DNA from 3 places in the Rhodococcus sp. T7 genome. Region 2 is predicted to be linked to each of the others. Evidence: riboswitches for the same ligand, from Rfam matches in the RefSeq annotation. Region 2 holds a riboswitch; each other region holds the start of a gene.
What was found. Region 2 has a riboswitch for S-adenosylmethionine ahead of MLGJGCBP_RS27930 (aminotransferase class V-fold PLP-dependent enzyme). Riboswitches for the same ligand answer to the same signal wherever they lie in the genome.
Positions count from the first base shown of each region.

Region 1: it holds a riboswitch for S-adenosylmethionine, as region 2 does, so the genes downstream of both, MLGJGCBP_RS53690 (putative leader peptide) here and MLGJGCBP_RS27930 (aminotransferase class V-fold PLP-dependent enzyme) in region 2, are expected to answer to the same signal.
Region 3: it holds a riboswitch for S-adenosylmethionine, as region 2 does, so the genes downstream of both, MLGJGCBP_RS54215 (putative leader peptide) here and MLGJGCBP_RS27930 (aminotransferase class V-fold PLP-dependent enzyme) in region 2, are expected to answer to the same signal.

Region 1 covers NZ_WXYH01000044.1:78,568-84,809, reverse strand. The annotation lists gene MLGJGCBP_RS06790 (dipeptide ABC transporter ATP-binding protein) at 1-799, opposite strand, end outside; gene MLGJGCBP_RS06785 (ABC transporter permease) at 796-1,716, opposite strand; gene MLGJGCBP_RS06780 (ABC transporter permease) at 1,709-2,701, opposite strand; gene MLGJGCBP_RS06775 (ABC transporter substrate-binding protein) at 2,705-4,336, opposite strand; gene MLGJGCBP_RS53690 (putative leader peptide) at 4,491-4,574, opposite strand; SAM riboswitch class I at 4,579-4,672, opposite strand; gene MLGJGCBP_RS06770 (NtaA/DmoA family FMN-dependent monooxygenase) at 4,719-6,113, opposite strand; gene MLGJGCBP_RS06765 (LLM class flavin-dependent oxidoreductase) at 6,129-6,242, opposite strand, start outside.
Region 2 covers NZ_WXYH01000328.1:18,487-24,728, forward strand. The annotation lists gene MLGJGCBP_RS27920 (purine-cytosine permease family protein) at 1-350, opposite strand, end outside; gene MLGJGCBP_RS27925 (MCE family protein) at 566-1,816, shown strand; SAM riboswitch class IV at 1,898-2,012, shown strand; gene MLGJGCBP_RS27930 (aminotransferase class V-fold PLP-dependent enzyme) at 2,064-3,359, shown strand; gene MLGJGCBP_RS54380 (putative leader peptide) at 3,388-3,456, shown strand; gene MLGJGCBP_RS27935 (hypothetical protein) at 3,512-4,138, shown strand; gene dszD (NADH:FMN oxidoreductase DszD) at 4,144-4,728, opposite strand; gene MLGJGCBP_RS27945 (YbaK/EbsC family protein) at 4,816-5,289, opposite strand; gene MLGJGCBP_RS27950 (hypothetical protein) at 5,324-6,242, opposite strand, start outside.
Region 3 covers NZ_WXYH01000044.1:69,413-75,654, reverse strand. The annotation lists gene MLGJGCBP_RS06750 (ABC transporter substrate-binding protein) at 1-607, opposite strand, end outside; gene MLGJGCBP_RS06745 (amino acid ABC transporter ATP-binding protein) at 644-1,426, opposite strand; gene MLGJGCBP_RS06740 (amino acid ABC transporter permease) at 1,423-2,415, opposite strand; gene MLGJGCBP_RS54215 (putative leader peptide) at 2,566-2,640, opposite strand; SAM riboswitch class I at 2,648-2,744, opposite strand; gene MLGJGCBP_RS06735 (sulfite exporter TauE/SafE family protein) at 2,957-3,724, shown strand; gene MLGJGCBP_RS06730 (HAD-IIA family hydrolase) at 3,801-4,592, shown strand; gene MLGJGCBP_RS06725 (LppA family lipoprotein) at 4,614-5,132, opposite strand; gene MLGJGCBP_RS06720 (alpha/beta hydrolase) at 5,144-6,242, opposite strand, start outside.

The DNA.
Region 1 (6,242 bases), on a different contig from region 2:
CCGACAGGCTCGGTGCCGCGGCCAGCAGGGTGCGGGTGTACTCGTGCTGCGGGTTCTCGAGGATCTGACGGGTGGGGCCTGCCTCCACCACCTCGCCCTGGCTCATCACCACGATCCGGTCGGCCCGGTCGGCCGCGACACCCAGATCGTGCGTGATCAACAGGACCGCGGTGCCGGATTCGGCGATCCGCGCGTCGAGATGATCGAGGATCCGGCGCTGCACCGTGACGTCGAGGGCGCTGGTCGGCTCGTCGGCGATCACGAGTTCGGGACTGCACGCCAGCGCGATCCCGATCAGGACACGTTGCCGTTGCCCGCCGGACAGGTCCTGCGGGTACTGCCGCGACCGCACCTCGGGTTCGTCGATCCCGGCCTCGGCCAGAATGCGTACCGCCTCGATGCCCGCGGTCCTCCGGTCGGCGAGACCGTGGATCCGGAGCACCTCCGCCACCTGAGCGCCGACCCGCAGGACGGGGTTGAGCGACGTCGTCGGGTCCTGCGGAACGAGGCCGATCCGTGCGCCGCGGACGCGTTCGAGTGCGCGTTCCGACTTGGTGTCGAGACGCTCACCGTCGAACGTGACGGTGCCGGCGACGGCCCGCCCGGATCCGCTGAGCAGTCCGAGGATGGCGTGCGCCGTGGTGGATTTTCCGGAGCCGGACTCGCCGACCACGGCCACCACTTCCCCGCGCGAGACCGTGAGGTCGACGCCCTTGACGGCCACGACGGGTTCGCTCGCGCTCCCGTACGCCACCCGCAGTCCGGAGACCTGTAGTAGCGGAGTGTCGTTGGCGCTCATCGCACTTCCCTCTGTTCCAGTGCATGCCCGAGCCGGTGCGCCGACAGCACGACGGCCACGATCACCAGTCCGGGCAGGGTTGTCATCCACCACGCAGTGGCGAGGTAGTTCCGTCCCTCGGAGATCAGCGAGCCCCATTCCGGGGTGGGCGGCACCGCGCCGAATCCGAGGAAGCTCAGTGAAGACACCGCGAGGACCGCCATGCCGAACTCGACCGCCGCAAGGGCGACGACGGGGGCGTACGAGTTCCGCAGCACGTGGCGGCGCAGCACCGTGTGCCAGCGGACACCCGAGGCGAACGCGGCCTCGACGTACAACGACCTCCGCACCCGCAGCACCTCCGACCGCATCACGCGGGCGAAGTTCGCGATCAGCGACACTCCCACCGCGATCGCGACGTTGACCGTGCCGAATCCCAGTGCGGTCACCAGCGCCAGCGAGAGGAGTAGCGCGGGGATGGACAGCAGGACGTCGACGATCCGCATCAGGACGGCGTCCAGTGTGCCGCCGAGAGCGCCGGACAGTAGTCCGATCACCGAGCCGGCCACCAGCGCGATGCCCACCGCCAGCAGCGTTGCGGTCAGCGACAATCCGGCGCCGTGCACCACCCGGGTGTAGACGTCGCGGCCGATGTTGTCGGTGCCGAACCAATGCGCGGCACTCGGCGCCTGCAGTTTCTGCGCGGGCACCCCGACCAGGGGGTCACCGCTCGCGAACACCGACGGTGCCACCGCGAATCCGACCGCTCCGAGGAGCACCGCCGCCGAGGCGACGAGCACGAGGTTGCGACGCCACCACGCCACCACGCGGCGGCCGCGACCGTGCGGACGGGGCGCGGTCGCGGGAGGCGCTTCGACCGGCGGAGGGCCGTAACCCTCGGCCTCCTCGATCAGTTCCCTGGTGAGGATGTCAGACATGAACCTTCTCCTCTTCCTGCGCGACGGTGTCGGTGCGCTCGGAACTCCGCCTGCCCTCGACGATCCTGGGGTCGATCAGCGGGTAGAGCAGATCCACGGCGAGATTGACGAGGACGTAGACGAGGGAGCTCAGCACCACGATTCCCTGGACCACCGGAATGTCCTGGGCCATCACGGAAGTCTGGGTGAGCCGCCCCACCCCGGCGCGGGAGAACACCGTCTCGACGACGACCGATCCGGCCAGCAGATTGCCCACGAGCACGCCGGCGATGGTGAACGCGGGAATGCTCGACAGGCGCAGCGCGTGCCGGGTCTGGATCTGCCAGCGGGACGCCCCCTTCGCCCGCGCAGCTTCGATGAACGGCTGCCGCCACGTGGTCTGCAGACTCGCCGCGAGCACCTGGGCGATCACGGCCCCGGTCGGGAGCGCGAGTGTCACGGCGGGCAGCACCAGCGTCGCGACCCCCTGGTCGCCGAACGCGGGGAACGCCTTCAGCCGGAACGAGAACAGCTGCAGCAGGATCAGGCCCACCCAGAACGTCGGCACCGCGACACCGAGCGGGGGCAGGGAGAACAGCAGGTTCCGCACCCAGTGGATCCGCGTGTAGGTGGCGAGGAACGCGACCCCCGCCCCGAACACGACGGCGAGAATCAGCGCCGTGGACGCCAGCGCGAGTGTGCTGGGCACCGCGTTGCCGATGGCCTCGGTGACCGACTGGCCGGTGGCGATCGAGTACCCGAAGTCACCGCGGACGGCGTGACTCAGGGAATTCCAGTACTGCACCCACACCGGCTGGTCGAGCCCGTACCGTGCCTGCAGTTCCGCGACGGCGGCCGCGTCGACCGTCGTTCCGGTGGACGCCGAGTCGACGGCGATGCTCACCGGATCGGACGGCAGGAGGAACAGCACGGCGAACGACACGGTGAACGTCGCCCACAGGACGGCGATCGCCTGCAGCACGCGGAGTCCGAGGTAGCGAATCATGGGTCAGCGTCCGCTGATCCAGGTGTCGAAGAACTGGAGCCGGGCCGAGGCCTCGAACTTCAGGTCCTGCACGTTCGGGCCCGCCCCGATCGCCTGCGACAACTCCACCGTGGGGATCCACAGGCCGTTGTCGAGCACCTGCTGCTGGGCGTCGGCGACGAGCGTGCTCCGCGCAGCGGGATCGGTGGTGGCGAGCTGCTTCGCCAGCACGTCGTCGAGTGCGGGAATCTGGCCGCGGCTGTTCAGATTGCGGCCTTCGAGTCCGAACTGGGTGCGCAGGATGTCACCGTCGGCGCGGGTGCTGTTGTAATAGGTGGCGTCGAAGTCCTTGGAATTCTGGCGGGCGGTCGCTTCCGGAGTCGACACGAGGTCCAGCTGCAGGTCCACTCCCACCGCTCTGAGCTGCTGCTGCACCAATTCCAGGATGGCCTGGTTGCCGGCGAACACGGAGCTGAACAGCACGGGGAAGGCGAGCTTCTGACCACCCTTCTCACGGATGCCGTCGGCGCCGGGCACCCAGCCCGCCTGATCCAGGATCGACTTCGCCTTCTCCGGGTCGTACGTCACGTCCGGCAGTGCCACATAGCCCGGGGTACGGCTGGCCAGGGTGCTGGTGGCTGGCTTGAAGTTGGGGCCGAGCACGGTGTCGACCAGTTCCTGCCGGTTGATCGCCGGGACCAGCGCGCTGCGCACGGCGGGGTCGACCAGCGGTCCGCGGGTCACGTTGGGCTGGAAGCCGAACGGGGTTCCGGGATTCGACGTAGTGAGCACCTGCCCGCCCGCTCCTTCGATCTGCGGGGCGTCCTGCGGCAGCGCGTCGCTGATCGCGTCCAGCTGTCCCGAGGACAGGCTGCCGGTGCGGACACCCGATTCGGGGACGACGGTGAACTCGATGGTGTCGAGGTAGGCCTCACCGTCGTGGCCGAACACGTCGGAACCCCAGTTGTATCCGGCGCGCTTGGCGAGGGTGACCGACTTGTCCTGCTGGTAGTCGGCATACGTGAACGGCCCGGTACCCGAGATGCTGCCGGTGCACCGCTCTTCGGCGGACTTCGCGACGGACGCGTCGGACAGGATGCCGAGCTGCGGGGTGGACGACGCCTGGAGGAACTGCGCGTTGGGTGCGGCGAAGTCGACCTGTGCGGTCTGCAGGTCGATCACGGTGGTGCCGGTGTACCCGGTGAGGTAGCTGGCACCCAGTGCGGCCTTGGCTCCGGTGAGGGTGTTCACGATGGCGTCGAAGTTCTTCTTCACCGACTCCGCGGTGAAAGGTGTTCCGTCGCTGAACGTCACACCCTCCTTCAGGTGGAACGTGAAGGACGACGCGTCGGCGTCGGTGTCCCAGCTCTCGGCCAGCCACGGTTTCAGTTCGCCCGTCTCCGGGTCCTGGTCGGTGAGCGAGTCCACCACCTGGCGGGCCACGTAGATCGTCTGGTTGGTGCCCGACTGCGCGGGGTCGGCGCACGTGGGTGCCTGGGACAGGCCGTAGCGGAGGGTGCCGCCGGGCTGCGGCGGGCCCGCCTCCGCGGAGGAACTGCTGGAACCGCCACCGCACGCGGTGAGCGTCGTGGCCAGCACGGCGGCGGCGCCGATACCTGCCGCGATGCGGCCGCGGTGGAACGAGGACAAAGGCACTGATGGCACCGAGAACTCCGTGATCTCGAAGACGTGCCGTGCGCGCTGCCCGTCGAGTGGGCAGCGCTCACGCGCACAGAAAGGTGAGGGACACCGATCCGACGCGGATGCGGTGTGTAGAGCAGGAACCCCGGGTAGGTGTCGGGGTGTCAGGTCAGCTGTGACAGATCGAGGTGGACAGCCGGCAGAGATCGACATGCAAACGCCCCCAGGCGCTCACGAAGCCTTCGGTCAACATCGTTCCTCCATCGATCCCGGCGGTAGCACCCGCACCCGCAGGGCGGGGGGTTGCTGCGACGTCAACGAGCCAGGTCTCTCGGTCGCTCTGGATGGTCGTTACCGAGTGTAAGAGATCGCCGGTCGCCGCGCCACACGGCCCCCGCTACCCGACGGCCTGCCGGGGCGGGAGTTCCCGTCGCGACAGCGGCGGGCGGAGACCGAGATGCTCACGCAGGGTCGAGCCTTCGTATTCCGTTCGGTACGAACCGCGCTCCTGCAGTTCGGGCACGAGCAGGTCGACGATCTCGTCGAGCCCGGTGGGCACCAGATACGGAGAAACATTGAATCCGTCGGTGGCGCCGCTGCGAACCCACCGGGTGAGTTCGTCGGCGACCTGCCCGGGGGTGCCCGCGAATCCCGACCGTTGGGTCGTCGCGATCGCGACCTGCCGCAGCGACAGGTTCTGTGCCTCCGCCAGGGCCCGCCACTCGCGGGCGATGGCGAGCGGATCCTTTCCGTCGCGCGCGGCCCCGCGGGTGACGGAGATCGGCGCGGGCACCGGATCGAATTCGGGCAGTGGACCGTCCGGGTCGCGATCGGACAGATCACGACCCCATACCTGCCCGACCAGCGACAACGCCGTCTGCCCGGTGTACTGGCCTTCGAGGACCCAGCGGACCTTGTCCTCGACCTCGGACGCGTTCTCCGCGAGCACGATCTGGGTGCCCGGCAGAATCTTGATGTCGTCCTCGGGGCGTCCTGCGCGGCGCAGCCTGGCCCGGATGTCCTCGGCGAAGGCGAAGGCCTCGTCGAAATGGGTTCCGTGCCGGGAGAAGATCACGTCGGCGTGCGCGGCCGCGAAGTCCCGGCCTGCCGGTGAGTCGCCTGCCTGGAAGATGACGGGATGACCCTGGGCGCTGCGCGGCAGGGTGGGGGTGATCGTGACGTCGAATTGCGACGTGCGCCGCGGCACCTCCTGCACGCCACCCGTGGTTGCCCAGGACGGCGCGTCGGTGCTCGTCGCGACGGCGTCGTCGGCCCACCCGTCCCAGATCGCCCGGGCCGTGTCGAGGAACTGCCCGGCCCGCTCGTACCTGTCGGCGTGATCGAGGAAGCCGCCGCGCCGGAAGTTCTCACCGGTCCACGCGTTGTCCGTGGTGACGGCGTTCCAGCCGGCGCGGCCGCCGGACAGCAGGTCCAGCCCGGACAGCCGCCGGACGAGGTCGGCCGGTTCGTTGTAGGTGGTGTTCTGGGTGGCCACCAGCCCGATGTTCCGGGTGATGCCTGCCAGCGCCGCGAGTTGGGTGATCGCGTCCGGCCGGCCCACGATGTCGAGATCGAGGATCTTGCCTTCCTGTTCCCGCAGGCGCAGACCCTCACCCAGGAAGAAGGCGTCGAACAGGCCCCGCTCGGCGGTCTGCGCCACCCGTCGGAACGTTTCGAAGTCGATCTGCGATCCGCTGGTCGGATCGGACCAGATCGTCGTGTGGTTGACACCGTGGAAGAAGACACCGAAATGCACCTGGGCACCGGGTCGGGCGTACGAGTTGTCGGTCATGATCTCCACCACCTTTCAGCGAGAGGATTCTTCGAGGCGCTCGGCCCGGAATCGGTTGACGGGACGGTTGAGGCCGAGCGTGCTGCGCAGAGTCGAACCGGGAACGGGACGGTGGGCGACACCGGCGCG
Region 2 (6,242 bases):
CCGCTCACTCCGAAGTGCGCACCACTCGACACGGTGTTGTTCGTGCCGGTGCGCGGGCCCAGGAGTGACAGGGGAGCGATGAGGAGCGTGCCGAGCCCGATGCCGATCGCGCTGGCCGCCAGCGCGCTGCCGAAGCTGAGCCCGAATGTGATGGGGAGCCAGCCGAACACGATCACGGAGAACGCCAGATTGCCGCCGAAGAACACCGCGAGCATGTTGAGCGGTCGCGAGTCGCGTTCCGATTCGGGGATGTATTCCACGCCGATCGTCTCGACGTGTCCGAACCGGTCCTCCGGCGGGGAGGGGGCGGTGTCGTCGAGGGGCGTCGTCGGGTCGAGATTCGTGGACACTGCGGACCTCACATTCGGGGCGGAGGTGACCGGTATCACGTCCTGTTGGGTACCGAACATATTCCAAACTGAAAATTCAGTCAAGACCCGACGGTGACGTGCGCCACCGCGGGCGGCGCGGAGTTTGCGCTGCTCCGGCGACCGGACTAGATATATGTGTGACCGTTCGTATCATGTATCTACCTGCCATTGGAGTGCCTGTGTCTGCCGCCGCCATCACCAGTCGTCTCGTGATCCGGTGGCAGCTGATCGGCTTCGTGCTCGTCGCCGTGATGGGGCTCGTCTACGTGGGTGCGAACTATGTGCGCCTCGACAACCTCCTCGGCTTCGGTGAATACACCGTGAACCTCGAACTGGAAACGTCGGGCGGCATCTTCACCAACGCCGAAGTCACCTACCGCGGCGTGCCGGTCGGACGGGTCGGGAACATGTCCCTCGCCGCGGACGGCGTCGTCGTCGAATTGAGGATCGACAAGAGCGCGCCCGACATTCCCGCGTCCACGAAAGCCGTTGTGGCAAACCGGTCGGCGATCGGTGAGCAGTACGTCGACCTGCAGCCGTCCGCCGATCGCGGACCGTTCCTGGTGGCCGGCTCCCGCATCGCGGCCCGCGACACGTCCACGCCGGTAGCCGTCGAGGAGTTGCTCGCCAGTACACAGGGATTGACCGAGTCCGTGCCGATCGACGCGCTCCACACAGTCGTGACGGAACTCGGCGCGGCATTCGACGGAAAGGGCGAAGACCTTCAGTCGCTGGCGGACTCGCTGTCCGGGCTCTCGACGTCGGGCGCCGAATCACTCGACCGTACCGTGGCGCTGGTGCGCGACAGCCGGACAGTTCTGGGCGCGCAGTCCGAACAGTTTTCGGCGATCAAGGATTTCAGTGCCGACCTCGACTCGCTCGCGGATCGCCTGCGTAGCAGCGACCCCGACGTCCGGCGGCTGATCGACAATGGAAATCCGGCGAGTGGGCAACTGGGGCAACTGGTCTCGGACGTCGGCCCCGGCGTCACGACGAACCTTGCCAACCTGTCCGCCACGGCGAAGGTGATCTCGGTGCAGGCGGCGGCCCTGCGAACCCTGTTCGTGTACCTGCCGGGCGTGGCGGCGGCGTCGTCGACGATCGCGCCCGACGACGGAACCGTTCACCTGGGCCTGGTGGCCGAGACGAACGATCCGCCGTCGTGCACCGTCGGGTACGAGGGGACCCGGGAGATCCTCCAGGAGATGAAGCGGCAGGATCCGAACTTCGACGACACGCAGCAGGACTTCCCGCAGAACACCGCCGCCACCTGTGCGGCCCCGCAGGGCAGTCTCACCGGCGTCCGCAGCGCGAACCGGATCGTGTTCGGCGACCCCGCCACCGTTCAGCCGTGGGACTCCACACCCAAGAAGGACCCGAACAAGCTGGACCTCAACCCGATTGCGAATCAGCTCGCCCCGCTGCTCGGAGTCACCCCCAACTGACGCGAGTCGTGGGACTCGGCGCCCGGACCCTCCCGGGTGCCGAGTTGACAACTGCGCGCCGATCCTGCAATCTTCGAAACAGGTCACGAGTACCAGCGTCAAGCCCCGGCTAGCTGGTCGGCAACCCTCCACCGCGGCGGGGTGCTCCGGGTGACGACCAGGCTGAGGTCCATACCGGACCCGGCAAGCGCGGACTCCGAGAGGGCACCGACCCTGCGACGAGTCCCTGACTACGAGGGATGTCGTGATGACTGCTGTATTGACCGCTGACGTGTGTGTTGCCCCCCTGGCTCAGGTTTCGGGTTCCGACCTGCGGGTTCCGCTCGTTCAGGGCGGTGACTGCACCTACGTGAACTTCGACTACGCGGCCAGTGCGCCGGCGTTGGCGCAGGTCACGGACCGTATCGGGGCCCTGCTTCCGACGTACTCCAGCGTGCACCGCGGCGCCGGCTACGCCTCGCGGGTGTCGACCGAGTGCTACGAGAAGGCCCGCGACTCGGTGGCCCGGTTCGTCGGAGCGTGCGACGACCAGGTGGCGGTGTTCACCCGCAACACCACCGACTCGCTGAACCTGCTCGCCGGGTGCGTTCCGGGCAGCACTGTCGTCCTCGACATCGAGCACCACGCGAACCTGCTGCCGTGGAAGGACTCTCGCGTCGTGCGGGCGGCGGATACCCTCGACGAGACCGTCCGGCTGCTCGTCGCCGAACTGTGCTCGAAGCCCACCGCCCTGCTCGCGGTGACGGGTGCCTCCAACGTCACCGGTGAGGTGCTGCCGATCGCCGCCCTCGCCGAAGTGGCGCATCGTTGCGGCGCACGGATTCTCGTCGACGCCGCGCAGCTCGCACCGCACCGCCGCATCGACATCGAGGAGTGGGGTGTCGACTACCTCGCCTTCTCCGGGCACAAGCTGTACGCGCCGTTCGGTGCCGGCGTGCTCGTGGGCCGCCGGGACTGGCTCGACGCCGCCGAGCCCTACCTCGCGGGCGGCGGCGCGGTCCGGAACGTGACCGTCGAATCCACCCAGTGGGCGCCCGCCCCCGCCCGGCACGAGGCGGGGACCCCCAACGTGCTCGGAGCCGCGGCCCTCGCCGCCGCGTGCGATGCGCTGTCCGAACTGGACTTCGGCACGGTGGCCGAACACGAGGCGGCACTCACCGGCAGGCTCCTCGACGGCCTCTGCTCCGTCGACGGCCTGGAGTTCCTGCGGCTGTGGTCGGACGCCCCCGACACCGTGGGGATCGTGACGTTCACGATCGACGGTTTCGAGCCGGGGGAGATCGCCGCCTACCTGTCCGCCGAACACGGAATCGGAGTTCGCGACGGACGCTTCTGCGCCCACCCGCTGCTGGGCCGCCTCGGCAGGCCCGACGGCGCCGTGCGGGTGAGCGTCGGTCTCGGAAGCTGCTCCGACGACGTGGATCGGCTGGTCGACGCCGTGCGCACCCTGGTGGCGGGACGCCGGAACTGGGCCTACGCCAAGGAGAGCGGCCAGTGGAATCCGGTGCCCGAGACCCGCTTTTCGCGAGACGCGCTAGTATGACGGCATGGCATCGCAGGCTGGGAGCACAATGATTGCTCACTGGTGCCGTCGGCATGTCGATCTGTGCCGAACCGCCTCGGGTATGTGTTCGAGCTGACCGGTCTTCCCGTTCCGTTTCACTCACACGCACACGTCATTCCCGAGGAACCCTTATGTCTCGAGACAATGCCTTCGTTTCCCGTCCCCTCCGCGTCGCCGTCGAACTGACCGGATCGGGACACCACCCGGCCGCGGAGGGCGCCGCAGGCACGCGGCCGATCAACGGCGCCGACTACTGGGTGGACCTGACCGCCGACTCGACGGATCAGCTCGACCTCACGTCGTTCCCGCCGAACGTCGTCCGGATCCGGGCCGCCGATCTGCGTGAGGCGCAGCAGGAGCGCGCACGGATCCGTGCCGAGATCGTCGCCGACGGCCGCGACCCCGACAGCGTCACCGTCCTGGTGGACCTCGAGGTGCTCATCGCCGCAGAAGCCCGCGCCGCGCGCAAGGAGCTGGCCCTCCTCGACAGTGCGCTGGACGCACCGCGCGCACCGGTGTCGTTGCAGTACATCGGAACTCCGGCCGGCCTCGCCGGGCTCATCGCCGACATCCAGGCGGCCGGCGTCGCCGACGGCGTGACCCTGCTCCCGCTGTCGCTGCCCAGGGTTCTCGAGCAGCTCGTCGACGGCACCCTCCCGTGGCTGGAGCAGCGCGGTCTCGTCACGTCCGCCGAAGCCGTGGACGAAGCGCTGCGCCGCTTCGACCTCCCCCGCGTCGAACGGGTGCTGGCGTCCTGACCAGGTCAGTTGCCGTTGTTCGCTGACCCCAGCGGAGTGGGCCGGTAGTACCGGCCCTCGTGATACAGCAGTGGAGCCGACGCGGAATCGTCGTCGGCCTCGGCGTGGACGCGGGTGACGAGGCCGATGACGAGCGTGTGGTCGCCGACCGGAATCAGCTGGTCCACGACGACCCGCATCCAGCTGGGAGTTCCGTGGAGCACCGGTTCGCCGGTGTCGAGCCGCGCCCACAGCGACTCGTCGGAGAACCGCTGGTCGGCGCTCCGCGAGAACCGCTGAGCCAGGTGCTGCTGGTGCTCCCCGAGCAGGTGGATCACCAGCGAGCCCGCCGAATGGAGCGCGTCGATGCTCGACGACGTGTTCGCGATGTTGAACGACACCAGCGGCGGGGCCAGCGAGACGGACGAAAACGAGGAAGCGGTGAAGCCGACCGGGCCCGACCCCGAGTCGAGGGTCACGATGGTGACGCCCGCCGGGTGACGACGCAGCGCTGCGCGGTAATCCTCCGCACAGATTCCGGGGGCGAGTTCGGGGTGGCGGGGGAGGTCCGAACCATCGACGGTATCGGCGTTCTCGGCTCTGTCGGACAAATCATTCTCCGGGTCGGCCCGTGTGGGCGCTGTGTCACTCGTTCACGAGATCTGACGTCAACTATAAGGGCGGGAACCGCCCGGTATTCAGTCGACGTCGATCGCCAGGCCCGCGGTGATCCGGACCAACTCCGAGAACGACGTGCGGAAGACGGTGTCCGGGTGACCGGCGGCCGCCCACAGTTCCGGGTACTCCGACAGGGCGTTGTCGACGTAGGTCGGGAGGTTCGTGGGATGGCCGAGCGGGGCGATACCGCCGATCGGCTGCCCCGTCGCGATCCGCACCATGTCGAGGGGCGCCTGGGTCAAATTTCCCTGCAGTCGTTTGCCGGTGTTCGCCAGGTCCACCTCGTGCGCCCCCGATACGAGGAGCAGGATCGGGTCGTCGTCGAGGAGGAACACCAGCGACTTGGTGATGGCGCCGACATCGACCCCCAGGGACTCCGCCGCCTCGGCCGCGGTGTGGGTGGAGTCGGGCTGGGTCACGATCACCCCATGGTGCCCTCGCGCGATCAGAGTCTCGGCGACATGCGCGGCGTGGGGGTGCAGGGGCGTCGGCATGAACCAAGAGTAGGTCCATTCCCCTGGAACGACATCAAGAAGCGTCTTCCGACACGACATCGGAACGGGGCGTAGTCGATTCCAGCTTCCGGAGGCGCCGGACGGTGAACCCGAACAGCAGTCCCAGCCCGACCGCGGAGTACAGCGCGAGGGCGAGCGCGGGCTGTCCCAGCCCCACGTCGTCGAAGTACACGATGCTACGGATTCCCTCGGTACCCGCGCCGGGAGTGATCCACCGCCCGATGGCCGCGTAGAACGTGGGGATGACGTTCGAACCGAACGCGCCGCCTGCGCTGGGATTGCCCAGGATGACGAAGACGGCGATCGCGAGCGGCACCGCGAGGATGCCGACCGAGGCGCGCAGGCCGAGCGTGAACACCGCCGTGCCGAAGACGACACCGGTCCCGAGGAGCCACAGCGGGAACCAGTGACCCGCGAACGTGCCGAGCACGTGCGTCGTGATCAGGGCGCCGAGCGCGCCGGAGAGCAGGGCGTAGCCGAACAGGACGGCCGTGTGCGCCGACGCTTGGCGCAGCGTCCGCGGGGCGCCGATGAACAGGCCGATCGCGGCCGCGAGCAGGTAGCCGCCGACCACCCATCCGACCGCCAGATAGAAACCGGACAGGCCGCGGTTGTCGTGCGCGCCGACGGGAATCTCGTCGCGAACCGTGAACTCGCGACCCTGACTGTTCTCCACCTGGGTGAAGACCGATTCGAGCGCGCTGGAGATGGAACTGCCACCCGCGCTCGCCGTGATCAGGGTGTCGGGGCCGACGGGATTCACAACGAACGCGCCCTGGATCTCACGGTCGTGGAGGAGGCGGCGGCCTTCCGCGGTGTCCGAGACGACGCGTGCGCGGAGCGGGTTGCCGTCGATCGCGTCGAGCCGGTCGGCGACCTGCTGGTCCGTCCCGGCGGGCAGTCCCGCCGCGGCGACGACCCCGACCTCGATG
Region 3 (6,242 bases), on a different contig from region 2:
TCTGCTCGCTCCACTTCACCAGCAGCGCTTCCTGATTGGTGCCGGAGGAGACCGCGATCTTCAGGCCCGCGACGTCCTTGGGTTCCTTGATCTGGATTCCGCTGTCCTTCTTCGTCTCGAACGCGACCGTGTCGAGGCGGTACGTCGAGAAGTCGTACTTCTCCTTCCGCTCCTCGGTGACGGTGACGTTGGAGATGAAGGCATCGGCCTCCCCCGAATCGATCCGGACGAAGTTCTGCGCCCAGTCCGCCGCCTGAAGGTCCACCTTCAGGCCAAGAACGTCGCCGATCAGGTACGCGAAGTCGGTCTCCGAGCCGATGAGCGTCTTGTCGTCGTCGGCGTAGAAGCGCAGCGGCGGGGCGGAACCGGCGCTGCCCGTCACGATGAGCGTGCCGCGGTCGCGGATCTGCGGGGGAACCTTCGCGGCGATCGACTCGACCTCGTCGGTGGTGATGCGATTCTGATCTGCGGTGAGGTTGTATCCGGTGGCGGAGGTCGGCCCCGCCCCCTCGTCCTCGACGTCGCCGCCACCGCACGCGGCGGCGAGCAGCGCGACGGTGGTGAGGGCCGAGGCCAGAATCTTCTTACGGAACCGTGCGGTGGACATGTGCGCCTTTCGGGGATCCACACCGGGGTGTGGAGGTCAGAGAACTCGGGAGAGGAATGCTTTGGTGCGGTCGTGCTGCGGGTCGTCGATGACCTGCGCGGGCGGGCCCTGCTCCACGACGACGCCGGCGTCCATGAAGACGGCCGTGTCGGCAACCTCCCGCGCGAAACCCACCTCGTGGGTGACGATGACGAGGGTGGCGCCGTCGCGTGCCAGTTGTTTGATGACGGCGAGGACCTCACCGACCAGTTCGGGGTCGAGGGCCGACGTGGGCTCGTCGAACAGGATCACGGCCGGACGCAACGCGAGGGCTCGGGCGATCGCGACCCGTTGCTGCTGGCCGCCGGACAGTTGCCGCGGGTACTCGTGGGCTTTGTCACCCACGCCGACCCGTTCCAGCAGGGCGATCGCCTCGGCCTCGACCTCGGTCCGGTCGCGGCCCTGCGCCGACACCGGTGCCTCGACCACGTTCTCCAGCACCGTGAGGTGCGGGAACAGGTTGAAGTTCTGGAACACGAATCCGATCCGGGACCGCTGCCTCAGGATGTCGCGTTCCCGCAGTTCGTGGAGTTTGTTCCCCTTGCGCCGGTAACCGATGAGGTCGCCGTCGATCCGGATGGTGCCCCGGTCGACCTTCTCCAGGTGGTTGAGCGTGCGCAGCAGCGTGGACTTGCCGGAACCCGACGGGCCCAGGATCACCGTCACCTCACCCTTGCGGACCAGCAGGTCCACACCCTGGAGGACTTCGAGTGCGCCGAAGGACTTGTGGACTCCGCGAACCTCCACCGCGAACTCCGCCTGCTGGGTGTCGGTGGTCATTTCGTGGCACCTCTCGGTACGGAGACACCGGCGTCGCGGATCTCGGCGAATTTCCGGGTGACCTTCTGCCACGGAGTCGGGGGCAGCGCCCGCGCCGATCCGCGCGCGTAGTGCCGCTCGACGTAGTACTGGCCGATCGACAGCAGCGTGGTCAGGATGATGTACCAGATGGTCGCGACCATCAGCAGCGGCACGACGCGACCGTTGCGGCCGAAGATCACCTGAACCTGGTAGAACAGTTCCGCGATCGCCATCGTTGACACGATCGACGTGCCCTTGAACAGGCTGATGACCTCGTTCGCGGCGTTCGGCAGGATGCCGCGCATCGCCTGGGGCAGAACGATCTTGAAGAACTGGCGACGACGCGGAATGCCCAGCGACTGCGCCGCCTCGATCTGCCCGTGGTCCACCGAGATGATGCCGGAGCGGATGATCTCGGCGGAATACGCGGCCTGGTGCAGCGCAAGACCGATGACGGCGGCGGTGAAGCCGCTGATGACGCCGTTGACCTCGAACGTGAAGAAGTCCGGTCCGAACGGAATGCCCAGCGACAGAGTCTGATACAGGTACGTGATGTTGAACCAGAACAGGAGTTGCACGATCAGTGGGATCGACCGGAACGCCCAGATGTATACCCAGGCGATCACCTGCAGCACCGGGTTGTGCGACAGTCTGCTGACCGCCAGCACCACACCGAGCGCGAATCCGAGGACCGTCCCCCAGAGTGTCAGCTTCACCGTCATCCACAGGGCCTGCAGCACGGACCCGGCGGTGAAGTACTTGGCGAACGTCGCCCAGTCCCATCCCGGGTTGGTGGCGAGGCCGTGGACGAACTGGGCGAGTAGCACCAGCACGGCGGCGCTGATCACCCAGCGCCACGGGTGCCACCGCCGCGCGACCTGCAGGGCGGCGTCCGCCGGCCGGTCACCGGCGCCGGAGGGTTCGGAATCGAGGGGCGCGACCGAACGCGCCCGGGCGGGGGCGCTCACACTTGCTCACCACTGGAAACAGACATCACTGAGGCGGCCTTTCACCTGGAAACGGGACGGGACGGGAGGCGGGCGCGTCTTCCGCGGGATGCGGGCGCGCGTCAGGCGCTCACCTGGCGTTTTACCCGGGGAGCGTGCTGTGAGACCTCGTCAACAGTGGCAGGAAGTGGTCCGGCACAGGTCGATGTGCCGTCTGCGCCACGCGGGGCGCGCGGGGTAATTCATGTGCTGCCTTCCATCGATCCCGGCGGTAGCACCCGCACCCGAATGATTCGGAAGGGTTGCTGCGACGTCAACGAGCCAGGTCTCTCGGTCGCTCTGGATGGTTGAAGCGAACACTAGCTGCATTCCCGGACGTCGTCAACACGGGGTATTTCCCTGCAACACAGGGGAAATGGTGCCGAGCGAACGCAAGAATCACCGTGCGTAGAAGTGCTGACAAGTGGCCGGGGATGCGGTTGGATGGAACGCGCAGTCACGTATCGCCACCGTCGCGCGACCCGGCTGCCGGGCCGTCCGCGGCCCTTGTAACGTCGCCTCGGTGACACCACTCGAAGTCATCGCGATCCTGGTTGCCGGCGTCGGCGCGGGCGCGATCAACGCCATCGTCGGCAGCGGCACGCTCATCACCTTCCCCACCCTGGTGGCATTCGGGTTCCCTCCGGTGACCGCCACGATGTCGAACGCGATCGGCCTGGTCGCCGGTGGCGTGTCCGGCACGTGGGGGTACCGGCGGGAGCTGGCCGGGCAGGGACCGCGGCTGCGGTGGCAGATCCCGGCGTCTCTGTGCGGTGCGGTACTCGGCTCGTGGCTGTTGCTGCACCTCCCCGAAACGGTGTTCGAACTCGTCGTCCCGGTGCTGCTGATCCTCGCCCTGATCCTGGTGGTGCTGCAGCCGAAGATCCAGGCCTGGGCGAAGCAGCGCGGCAGCCACGAGGCGGGCCTGAGCACCACGCGACTCACCCTGCTCACCGTCGGCACGTTCGCCGTCGGCGTGTACGGCGGATACTTCACCGCTGCGCAGGGCATTCTACTGATGGGTGTGATGGGCGCCATCCTGCCGGAGAGCCTGCAACGGATGAACGGCGCGAAGAATCTGCTGTCGCTCATCGTCAACGTCGTCGCGGCGACCGCCTACACGCTCGTGGCCTTCGACCGGATCAGCTGGGCGGCCGCCGGCCTCATCGCGGTGGGCTCGCTGATCGGAGGCGTCCTCGGGTCCCGCTACGGCCGCCGCCTGTCCCCCACCGCACTGCGGGGAACCATCGTCGTCGTCGGCCTCGTCGGCCTGTTCCGGCTGCTCGCATAGTCGCGCATGCACCCTCCCGCTCCCCCATACTGAGTTGGTGAGCAACGAAGTAGAGCACCCGGGCTGGACCTATCTCATGGACATGGACGGCGTTCTCGTCCACGAAGAGCATCTGGTCCCCGGGGCCGACCTGTTCCTGGCCGAACTCCGGGAGTCCGGTACCCCGTTCATCGTCCTGACCAACAATTCCATCAGGACGCCGCGCGATCTCCGCGCCCGGCTGCTCCGCACCGGGCTGGACATTCCCGAGGAATCGATCTGGACGTCCGCCCTCGCCACCGCGACGTTCCTGGCGAACCAGCGCCCCGGCGGCAGCGCCTACGTCGTCGGCGAATCCGGGCTCACCACCGCACTGCACGACATCGGATACGTCCTCACCGAGAACGATCCCGACTACGTGGTCCTCGGCGAGACCCGCACCTACTCGTTCGAGGCCATCACCACCGCAATTCGTTTGGTGGAGAGGGGTGCTCGCTTCATCGCCACCAACCCGGATCCCACCGGACCGTCGCGCGAGGGTTCGCTTCCGGCCACCGGATCCGTTGCGGCCCTGATCAGCCGGGCCACCGGCCGCGACCCGTACTACGTGGGCAAGCCGAATGCGCTGATGATGCGCTCGGCGCTGCGGGCCATCGGTGCGCACTCCGCGAACACACTGATGATCGGTGACCGCATGGACACCGACATCGTCTGCGGACTCGAGGCCGGGTTGCAGACCATCCTCGTCCTCACCGGAATCTCGACGCGGGATTCGGTGGAACTGTTCCCCTACCGCCCCACCGCGGTGCTCAAATCGGTCGCCGACCTCGTCGGCCGTACGTCGGATCCGTTCGGCAATGCGGCTTCGCCGCCCGTGAGTACTTATTAACCGCGGGACGTTAACAAGTACTCACGGGTGGCGGCAGCCAGTGATGCCCCGGAGGGAGGTTGCCTTGTACGTCCCGAACGTGATCCGGTTCCCGTCTTCGCCGGCGAACGTCACATCGTGCCGTCCGGGTTCGTCGACGTGAATGTCGAGGCGATCCATCCCGGCGTCGGTGGCGACCAAGCGGGCCGCCGCCAGCACCGCGGGCCAGTCGGCGTCGCGGACCGGGGTGTCGGACAGCAGCGCTCGCGTGGTGACGGACTGCCCCTCCGTGTACGCGTACGGCCCGGGGCAGCCGCCGCCCTGGCTCCGTTCGCGATGCCACCGCCACCGGACGTCCGGAGCGATCGCACCGACGGCTTCGCTGATCCGCACCAGCGCATCGGTGACGTGTCTCTCGGTGACGGCGAGCGTCGGCCTGGCGCTCAGGCTCTCGGCCGCCGCCGCGATCTCCTCGTCGCTGAAGTTGTACGGGTTGCCCGTCACGCCACCACATCCGCTCGTCAGGATCGCCGCGCCGATCACGGCGAATGTCTTCGTCAACCACCGGATCATCACCGAAGCGCCAGTTCCGGCAGACCCGCCGCGATCACGGCCATGTTGTAGCCGGACGCCCGTAGCTCACCGTTGTCGCTCGGCCGTGGGTACTCGCTGTGCCCGTTGGCATCTTCCCGCCGCACGCCGTCGGGGGTCGTCGCCTCCCGCACCGACAGTTGCTCGAGGTCGGTCTGCACCGGATCCGGTCCGAGCCGGCCGAAGCCGTCCGCCAGGGTGATCGGGTCGTCGTGCGCGCGCATCACGAACCCGTGGCCGGGCGCCAGTCCGAGGTCCGATTCGTCGTTCGCATCGAAGCCGGGCGAACCGTAGAACACGGCGTCGTCCACCGGCTGTCGCGGTCCGGCTTCCTGCAGGGCCAGGCCCTGGGTGTACGAACCGTACGAATGCCCGAGGGCGGTGATGTGCGGGTCGGGCGTCTGCGAGGCGACGTCGAGGCCCTCGTAGAACGAGGCGAGCCTCGGGGCCCCCGCGGTCGCGCGGTCGGACTGCCACGCGTCGAGGAGCCATCCACGCCCGACGTTCTGATCGATGAACGGGACGTCGTAATTGCCCGGACCGGTGGTGGTCGGCGGCTGATACCCGAGCCACGCGATCGTCGACACCGTGTCGTCGGTTCGGCCGGAAAGGTCCAGCTGCCGTTCGATTTCCGCCTTCAGCGCCGACGCCTCGTCGGTCATTCCGGCGAGGGAGCCGACGGTGGTGTCGATGCCCGGGGTGGTGACGGAGATGTGGTCGGCGGTGTCGGGGTCGCCGAGCGCGAAGGCGGCCATCGTCCGTTCACCCGACTGCAGGTCGAGCAGCATCAGCCTGCCGTCCGGGTGGTCGCGGACGAGCGCCTCGAGGTCGTCGAGGTCGCGCAGCTTCTGCTCGGCGTACCACAGCCTCGCGTCGTCGTCGGTGAATGCGCCACCGAATAGATTGTGGTCCAGCGCTTCCCGGAGGTGGTCACGTTCCAGCTCCCACCGCAACCGCTCGTCGGCGAATCGGCTCACGTTCGCCTCGTGCCGCACCGCGGACGGGATGCCGTCACGGTTCCCCACCCATTCGGGATGCAATTCAATCACCTCGCGCCGCTGTGCTTTGGGCAGGGCGTCC